4 regions of the Aminobacter sp. BA135 genome follow, and region 2 is predicted to be linked to each of the others. Evidence: riboswitches for the same ligand, from Rfam matches in the RefSeq annotation. Region 2 holds a riboswitch; each other region holds the start of a gene.
What was found. Region 2 has a riboswitch for cobalamin ahead of SLT36_RS30575 (TonB-dependent receptor domain-containing protein). Riboswitches for the same ligand answer to the same signal wherever they lie in the genome.
Positions count from the first base shown of each region.

Region 1 (2,196 bases), on a different replicon from region 2:
GCAGGCAGTCGTCGCAGAGGCCGAACTTCCAGGCGGCAGCGGTGACGCCGATGAAGCGATTATGACAATGGACGCATTCCATGTTGCCATATCCCCGCGGCGAAGGCGGTGACAGAGATCTTTGCGCCGCGATGTAAGTCTCGCGCCGACGCACCAACTCTTCGCGGACATCACGCCGCGAATAGGATACTTGAATTGCCATGACTGCCACCGCCCACTGAACTGATCTAGCCCTGCGCAATAGTCGCTGATGTTTCCCTTGGGTCAATTAGATCGATGGATTGACGTGGATCGCAACAGGCTGCGTCAGCCCATCAGACCTGTGCCCGACGACCCCAGGTGCCGCTGCCGCTGCTGAGCGTTTCAGCCTTGGCTTCCAGCCAGTTGCGGATATCGGCGGGAACATCCGTCGATCCGTTGAGTGGCGGATTGCGCGCCGTGCCTGGTAAAGACGTCGTGATAGTGGACGATCGACAACGGCAAGCGTTGCTGTTCGGCCGACACGATCCCCCTTGTTTTCAATAGGCCTTCACCGCAGCACCTGCTTGCGGCCGGTGGGGTGGTAGGCAAAGTCGTCGACCACCGCGCCGCCGAGCAGATGTTCGGTGACTATGCGGTCGACGGCGGCCTCGGTGACCCCGCCGTAATAGGTGCCTTCGGGAAAGACCTGCAGCACCGGTGCCAGGTTACAGGGGCCAAGGCAGGTCGATTTGGCGCTCATCATGCCGTCGCCGGTCACGCGCAGCTTCTGGCGGTCCTGCTGGTTGCGCAGGTGGCCCCAGATCAGGTCCGCGCCGGCGGCATTGCACGGGCCGCCCTGGCAGACCAGCACGCGGCGTTTCTGCGCCGGCACGAGCGAACCCTCCGGCGCCAGCCTGTCGAGCGGCGGGATGGGCGGCGTCGCGTCGGCACCGGTGACGAGGTCGGCCATCATTGCAGCCAGCAGCGGGCTTTCGGCGAGGCCCCGCGCGATGCGCACCGTCGGCCAAGGTGCCGCGTCCTCGGCCTGCCAGCGGCGCAGCGACTTGGTGAGCCAGGCATTGAAGCTGGGCTCGATCGGCAGCATCAGCGGCAGGATGAGGATATCGGAGAAATCCTGCTGGCGAAGTGCCGCAAGCGCCTCGCGCAGCGACGGCGTGCCTTGTTCGGTGAAGCCGAAGCTGGTGTGATCGACGCCGGGCAACGCCGCGGCGAGATCACAGAGCTGCTGCATCTGCCTGTAGGGCGCGGCAGCAAAGGCCGACCTGGCGACGAGCACGATGGCACGTCTGGCCTGGGACTGCGCGGTCTCAACTTCGGTATTGTGCAAACGATCGATCCCTGGCCTGACTGCGGTCGGGATTGTCGCAACGCATGTTGGTGGAAGGCGATGGCCGATAGCGCCGCCTGCACGAACCTGCGCTCCGGTGGTACACCCCGCCCACGGAACATCACTCGGTCAGGCAGGTCTCCTGGCTCGCGGGTCTCGGCTCATTGCCTGCCTTCCCGGCCGTCGGCCAGTGACACAATCGGCAATGCGGCTCACCGCTTACAGTTGCGGGGCAGCTTCGGTTTCGCACCGAATTCCCTCTTAGCTTCCGCCCGAAAGCAGAAGAACCATAACCGCGCGGCAAGCTATATGCGGGCAGACGCAAGTCAAGGGTTGTCGATGGACAAGTACCTAGGCCAGCAATGCGCTGCCTTGCGATCGCCTGGTGTTGCTGCACATAGTCCGGCGATGGACGAAGATTGCCAAGCAGCCCTCCCGATCATGACCGTGCGCCATCGGGGCGCACCGGTAGAGACCGGAGATGGACATGCACCACAAGCGGAATAAGCCCAGGAATGCCAGGGCCGGCTGCCTTTTGTGCAAACCGCACAAGGCGAACGGCGCCTGCCCGAGGCATATAGACATGAAAATCGGCAACCGGCGTCGATATGAAGCGGGAAGCTCGCAGTTGCGATGTGAAGGCGTCCGCGGCTGATAAGCTTGTCTGCGCGACATCGGATGTGCGTGCGAGGGGACGCGCCCGCCCATTGATTGGGGGGGCAGGGCGGGCGCTAAGCTCGGGTGGTCCAAGGTGGGGTAAGGACGAGGTGAGCCTGTAGGTCGTTTAGAGGTTCCTAACGTAAGGTCAACCAACGCCAGCGAGCGGACGGCGCGGTCGTTCAACTTCTCGTGTAGAGCGGCTGGATCGCAAGCGGCGTCGAGCCCAT
Region 1 covers NZ_CP139572.1:5,607,651-5,609,846, reverse strand. The annotation lists gene SLT36_RS27165 ((2Fe-2S) ferredoxin domain-containing protein) at 530-1,309, opposite strand; cobalamin riboswitch at 1,425-1,617, opposite strand.
Region 1: another riboswitch for cobalamin. It lies ahead of SLT36_RS27165 ((2Fe-2S) ferredoxin domain-containing protein); the one in region 2 lies ahead of SLT36_RS30575 (TonB-dependent receptor domain-containing protein).

Region 2 (2,196 bases):
GCCGACACCGAAATCGACAGTCGAAGCCACCACCTCGCGATAGGCCTCGGCACCGCCGACCAGGACATGCCTGACTTCACCTGTTTCAAAGGACTTTTCCGTCGACGCGAAGATGCCGTAGCGCCTAGTGTCGAATTCGCTGCTGCCCACGACGCCGTCACGGACATTGGTCGAATAGTCGAGGTTGCCGGAAAGTTCGACGGTCGAGCTCCAGCTGTCGGAATGCTTCACCCGTGCGCCGATCCTGCCGGCGAAGGTGTCGGTGTCGACTTCATTGGCGGAAGGCGCGGAGGCATCGTACTGGCTGCGGCCCCGGGCAAACAGGCCATCGGCATATAGCCGGCCCCAGCCATACTCCTTGGCGGCTGCGACGTTGAGCGAGCCCTGCAGGAAGCCATCGTCGTCAGGCTCATGTCCCCAGGCCAGCGGCGTGGTGAAGTCGTAGCCGCGCGTGCCGAGGATGGAGCCACCGACGGAGTAATCGATGCCGTCCTCGGTGCGTCCGCGCAGATCGCCTGAGAGATAGCCACCCCAGGGATGCGTGACGCCCGAGGTGATGCTGCCGCAGGCGTTACGGCCGTCGGCACACTGGCCGCCCTGTTTGGTGATGATGTTGACGACACCGCCGATGGCATCGGCGCCATACTGCGCTGAGTGCGGTCCCTTGGCGATCTCGATACGCTCGATCGACGACAGCGGAATGTTGAAGATCGAGCTCGTACCGCTGGTCGCCGACGAACTGCGGACGCCATTGACCAGCACCAGCGTCTGGCCGGCCGACATGCCGCGCAGATAGACACTGGACGACGCCCCCTGGCCGCCATAGCCGATGATTGAAACGCCGGCGTAGCGCTTCAGCAACGACGGCAGGTCAGCTGCCGCGGACTTTCGCAATTCTTCCTCGTCGATCAGGGTGATCGACGACGTCGGGCGAACAAGCGCGGTTTCGCGACGCAGCGGCGTAACGACCAGACGCGGCAGCACGGTCACGCCGCCTGCAGCGGGCGCCTGCTGCGCGCTGGATGGTGTCGGGATGGCCAGCATGATCGCGCCGATGCCCAGGATAAGTCTCTGCATTTCTGCCCTCAAATGGTTTGGGGGGCGCGACAAGGATCGCACCCGGTTTCCAAACCGCAGGCAAGACAGGTCGGCAGGCAGACTTTGGGACAAGATTGACCCGACGGCCTTCCGCATGCGGCAACACTTTCGATGTCACCGCCACGAGCGACCGCGCCTGACCACACCCCGTGGACAAGCATGGGTGACTGGAACGGGCAGGTCTCCTGACTTCCGTGTCACAGCCTTTTTCCGCCTTCCCGAACGCGCGAATGCGTTCAGTGGCATGATGGAAGAGGCTCAACGGTTACAGTTGCGGGGGCAGTCGCGGATTTGGCCTTCGGCCTCACCGTGTTCCCTTTTCATCCGCCTCTCGGCGGAACCGATTCCGAGGCGGACGCTACTCAGGGATGCCGAGGCTTGTCAATCGCAATCATGCGATCGGCCATAAAATATATTGATTTTCAACTAGATAGGATCATTGGACACGGACAAACAGGGCAACTTGTGCAATCGCCCCGGACGCGGCAAGCCCTGCATGGGACCGCCAATTGGACGGCACTGCCCCTCGTGGACAGAGCCACCAGCACATTGCCAACGGGGTCGCGGAAACTGCCGACGACGTGCGCGCTACGGCCATCGACATCATCTTCGCCGCGTCGGTATCATCCGCGCATGTTCAGCCGAGCAAGGTCCTTGTCAGCGCATGATCCTTGTCGGCAAGCCCGTCGATGACGCTGAAGTGATGCCGGTCGGGCTCGACCACTGTAGCGGTGGTGGCGCCAAGCCCGGTCCAGATATTGGAAAGCAATGCGTTCTGGCGCAGGAACTCGGCGCGCTCGCCACCGCCGACCCAGCAGGTGATGCGGACGTTGTCCACCGGCCGCAGCAGCGCCGGCTTTCAGCCAGCGCCTCGGTCTCGTCGATGTGGAGCGTCTTGTTCATGCCGGTGTTGATCAGCGGCCTGAGATCATGAACTCCCGAGAGCGAAACGACATGACGGATACGAGACTGCACCTCGGGCGCAAGCGGCGAAGCAGCCGCGACCATGCGCGACACGAGGTGCCCGCCGGCGGAATGATGACCGGTCAGCATGATCGGCCTTCGACCAACGCGGCCGCCTTGCCTATCGCCGCACCG
Region 2 covers NZ_CP139573.1:563,185-565,380, forward strand. The annotation lists gene SLT36_RS30575 (TonB-dependent receptor domain-containing protein) at 1-1,077, opposite strand, end outside; cobalamin riboswitch at 1,257-1,458, opposite strand; gene SLT36_RS30580 (alpha/beta hydrolase) at 1,756-2,196, opposite strand, start outside.

Region 3 (2,196 bases), on a different replicon from region 2:
GGCAGGCGCAGATGAACGAGCACCCGCGCCTGCTGCGGATCGACCTCGGCGACAAAATGACCGAACGAGACCTTTTGCAGGATGACCATGAGCAGCGTCATCAGCCCCGTCTCGGCGATGCCGACGATGGCAACGCCGCCGGCGACCAGCAGCAGCACGAGCAGCGAACACAGGATGACAGCCGCCTTGCGATGGCCGGTTCGGCGGTAGCGGCTGGAAATGCCGTCGGATCGGCTTCGCGCGAAATCGGCGCTGCTCGCGATGTCCATGGTCGAAGGCTCCGGATTGGGAAAATCACGCCGCAGCCTCTCGGGCCGCGGCGTGCGGTCCGTCAGTTGGAGGCAGTGCCCTGATAGGTCATGGCGCCCTGGAACGGCAGGCCCTGATAGATCTCGATCCATTCCTTCATCGCCGCTTCGGGATCGACGTCGGTGAAGCGGTCGGGATAGAGCCACTTGGCGACCTGCAGCGCGCCGGTGACCTTGGACGAGCCGCCGGCGAGGTAGTAGTTGATCAGACGCACATTGCCTGCCTGCCCTGCCGGCGTGCCCGATATTTCTTCGCGGGCGACGATCGCCTTCCAGCTCTCGGCGAACTTGGCCTCGGGAATGGTCTGGTAGGAACCGGGCTGCAGCTTGATCACCAAGTCCGGCTTGCGGGCGATGATCTCCTCGGGATCGACAGTGAAGCTGTTTTCGTTGCCGCGCGACGACGGCTCCTTCTTGATGTCGATGTCGCCGAAGACATTGATGCCGCCGCCGGCCTCGATCATGTCATGCCAGCCAGAGCCAGGCGTGACGGTCACCAGGTCGCGCACTTCTTCGAGATAAACCTTCTTGCGCTCGACGCCCTTCAGCCGCTCGGCCAGCAGGTCCATGTACCTGGTGTAGTAGGCGTTCAGCGCGTCGGCCTTTTCCTTCTCGTCGAACAGCTTTCCGAACAATGTCACGTTCTCGACATGCTGCAGCGTGTCCCAGGCGGTAACGACAAGCACCGGAATGTCGAAGGCCTCGAGCTTACTCGCGGCCTCCTCGTAGACGCCGTTGCGCGGGATCATCACCACGTCGGGCTTGAGCGCCACGATCGCCTCGTAATTGGGCTGCGTCTGGCCTTGGCCGACAATGTCGGCTTCCTTGAACTGCGGCCAGTAGGTCGGATCCCGCATCGTGCTGGCATCGACGCCAACGACCTTGTCGATGGCGCCAATGGCACGGGCGAACTCGACCGCGTAGCGGTTGAAGATCACCGCGCGCTTGATCGGCAATTCCAGCTCGACCTTGCGACCGGCATCGTCGGTGAAGCTTTCGGCAGCGGCCGGAGCGAGTCCGATGGACGATGCCATGGCTAGTCCGAGCCACAATGTCCACTGTCTGATGTTCATGATCTCTCCTTGCTTGAAAGGGGTGCGCAACGCCTGGCGTTGCCATGCCCGGAAGGCGTCCGGGACGATAGGTCGAGGCGCGATGCCACGGCAGCAGGCGACGAATGCGTCTGCCCAAGCTTTCGATATTCTTGGGAAACCGTTCTTCCCGACATCGCCGCGCCAACCTCTGCCTGCCCTGGCGGGGATGCGGAAATGCAGACCTGGCGAAAGCCGCAAACGGGCCTCCGGACGGGAACCGGCATTCCTGTGGCACACCCCGACCACGGAATCTCACTCTGTCAGGCAGGTCTCCTGGCTCGCGGGTCCTAGCCTTGTCGCCCGTCTTCCCGGCACGAATGCCAGTGACACAGGGGCAATAGGCTCACCGCTTACAGTTGCGGGACAGCTCCGGTTTCGCACCGGATTCCCTCTTAGCTTCCACCTCGCGGCGGAAGACCATGACGGCGCCAACCTATCGACGGCCAAGGTAAAGTCAAGTTGCCATCCGGGACTATACAGGGCGGCATTTGCCTGAGCCGCGACGATGCTGGAGACCAGGTTGCGCGGAACTGCAAGCAGCGCAAACTGTTCTCCGGCTCAGCGAACCGGCGAAACGGTCACCGAGACGATCTGGAACGGCACCGCACCATAGGTGGCGACCGTCTGCTCGTGCTCCCACGCGCGGAATTGTCGCGACGGCCGCGCCGACAGCACCAACGCGCCATCCGCCTGGTCCGGCCGAATGGTACCGCGAAACCGCAAAGTCAGCCGGCCGCCTGATTTACCCAGCTTGCGATAGCGCAGCCGCGCGAAATGGCATTCGCCGCCATTCA
Region 3 covers NZ_CP139572.1:1,750,724-1,752,919, reverse strand. The annotation lists gene SLT36_RS08615 (FecCD family ABC transporter permease) at 1-269, opposite strand, end outside; gene SLT36_RS08610 (ABC transporter substrate-binding protein) at 332-1,381, opposite strand; cobalamin riboswitch at 1,650-1,839, opposite strand; gene SLT36_RS08605 (nucleotidyltransferase family protein) at 1,961-2,196, opposite strand, start outside.
Region 3: another riboswitch for cobalamin. It lies ahead of SLT36_RS08610 (ABC transporter substrate-binding protein); the one in region 2 lies ahead of SLT36_RS30575 (TonB-dependent receptor domain-containing protein).

Region 4 (2,196 bases), on a different replicon from region 2:
GCCATCGGGCAGGCTGGCGAGCGCGCCGACCAGATCCAGCGGCGCGTCGAGCGTCCGCCAGCCCTCGCCGCGGCGTCCCAGATGGATCGAAATGCGCTCACGCATCTCGTCGTCATAAGCCTGCGCCGTGGCAACATAGGTCCACGGCGCAGAAAAATGGGTGATGAGCCGCTCGGCATGCGCGCTCTTGCCGGAGCGCGCGCCGCCGAGCAGGAAGGTCAGCTTCTCAGGCAAGGCGGCCGTTCAGCGACGGCGCCGGTTCGCTCATGAAGCGGTTGCGCACATAGCCCGCCACCGCACCCAGAACGACCCAGAACACCAGATTGGTGATTGTGACGGCGACGACGAAGCTGTGGTGCAGGTCTGCCGGAATCGGCGACTCGTGGCTTTCCGGTTGCGGTGCACCGACGATGTGCGGCGCAACGATCAGCGCGACGCCGAGTATCGCCAGCGGCAGCGACTGCTTGAAGGCGATCAGCGCGAGACCCGCTGCGGTGGCGACGACGGTCAGCGTCCACCAGATCTGGCGTGCGCCAAGATCGGCGGCCGGCATCGCCGGCAGCTCTGGCGGCAGGCCAAGACCGGGAGCCAGGGTAAACACGGCAAAGCCGGCAAAGCCCCAGAACACGCCCTGGCGCCAGTTGGCGATGCCACCGGCAAACTCGGAAACGGCGACCAGGATCAGGCCGAAAGCGATGCCGCTGACAATATTGGCGAGCGCCGAATAGGCAAAACGTTCAGCGCCGTCGGCCGGAGCCCATGCTTCTTCCTCGGCTGGCGCCGCAGTCTGTGCCGCCGTGGTTTCGGCGCCGGCCGCAGGGGCGTTCGCCTCAGTGCCGGCAACTGGTGCCGCGGCGTGCTCATGGCCGCCGCCGGCGTTCTCATAGGTCTCCGCCTTGAGGATCAGCGGGACGGTTGCATAGGTCTGGAGTGCAGCAAGGACCACGCCGGCCAATAGCCCGCTGATCGCCGCGATGAACACGACGTTTCTGAAGATGGACATTGTTGGATCGCCTTGGTTAGTGGCAGGGGAAAGCCATCGAGTGGCGATAGTCGTGGGCAGCGTTGTGCACCACGTCCATATGCGAGAACCCGAGGAAGCCAACAACGAAAAGGCCGAGCAGCGCGGCAAGCGCCAGCTGCATGCTACGCGACTGCGAAGAGACGTCGGTGCCGAGAGCAGAAACAGTGTTCATCGTAAGTCCTTTCGCCCTCCACCCGAGGGCACAGAGATAAGTGCCTGTCGCCGGCAGGTCTCCTGGCTTGCGGATCGGCACCCTTCCCCGCCTTCCCGAAGCAAGCTTCAGTGGCATTTGGGGAGAGCTAACCGCATACAGTTGCGGGGGCAGCCACGGCTTCGGACCTTCAAATGGCCCTTACCGCATTCCCTCTTGATTCCGTTACGGAACCGACGACGCCGCAACTATAGAAACAAATGGCTTGGGCGGCAAACCAAATTCCGACGCCGCCGCGCTCGAAAGCGGCGTTCCGGCGATCATCCGCGGGCCACGATTCGCTCGGCCACCAGATGCTGGAGCCGCCACAGATGCCGGTCGTGGATCGCCCGCTGCTCGAGGTTGCTGACCACATTATAGAGGTAGTCCGCAGCCGAACCCCAATGGCCGCATGTCGTCGCCAGTCGCTCCGCCACCGCGTCCTCGCCCAGCGCGCCGGCATAGGCGTGGCCTTTGCGGTTGATGACGAAGGCGAGCGCGGTCAACGGACCTTCATCGGTGGCGAGATTCAGCCAGCGCGGCTTGTAGGTGGAGGGTTTCAGCGTCATCTCGCGGCGAAACAGCTTGTCCAGCTGCTCGCGGCGGTCGCCGTCCGTCAGCCTGAGCGCCACGCCCTTGCACTGGCCGCCACGATCCATGCCCATCATCAGTCCAGGCTCAGCCTTTGTGGCGCGCCAGCGGGTCATGTTGATGCAGAACGAACGGTGCCAGCCGCGTGCCAGCGCCACCCTTTCGTCGGTGTGCTCCACCTCGGGTTTCCAGATCAGCGATCCATAGGCAAACAGCCACAACGGACCATTGCCAGGGCGCGCGGCAAGCGTCTCGTCGATCATCACCTCATAGTCGGCGTCGTCGAGATGCATCGCATCGGGGTCGGGGCCCGTGTCGGCGACCTCGCGATGGCAACGCGCCACCAGCTCTTCGGTCAGCGCCATCTTTCGTCCGCTCATGCCCGCCCCAT
Region 4 covers NZ_CP139572.1:2,808,194-2,810,389, reverse strand. The annotation lists gene cobU (bifunctional adenosylcobinamide kinase/adenosylcobinamide-phosphate guanylyltransferase) at 1-234, opposite strand, end outside; gene SLT36_RS13635 (CbtA family protein) at 227-1,003, opposite strand; gene SLT36_RS13630 (CbtB domain-containing protein) at 1,020-1,196, opposite strand; cobalamin riboswitch at 1,232-1,428, opposite strand; gene SLT36_RS13625 (gamma-glutamylcyclotransferase) at 1,496-2,185, opposite strand.
Region 4: another riboswitch for cobalamin. It lies ahead of SLT36_RS13630 (CbtB domain-containing protein); the one in region 2 lies ahead of SLT36_RS30575 (TonB-dependent receptor domain-containing protein).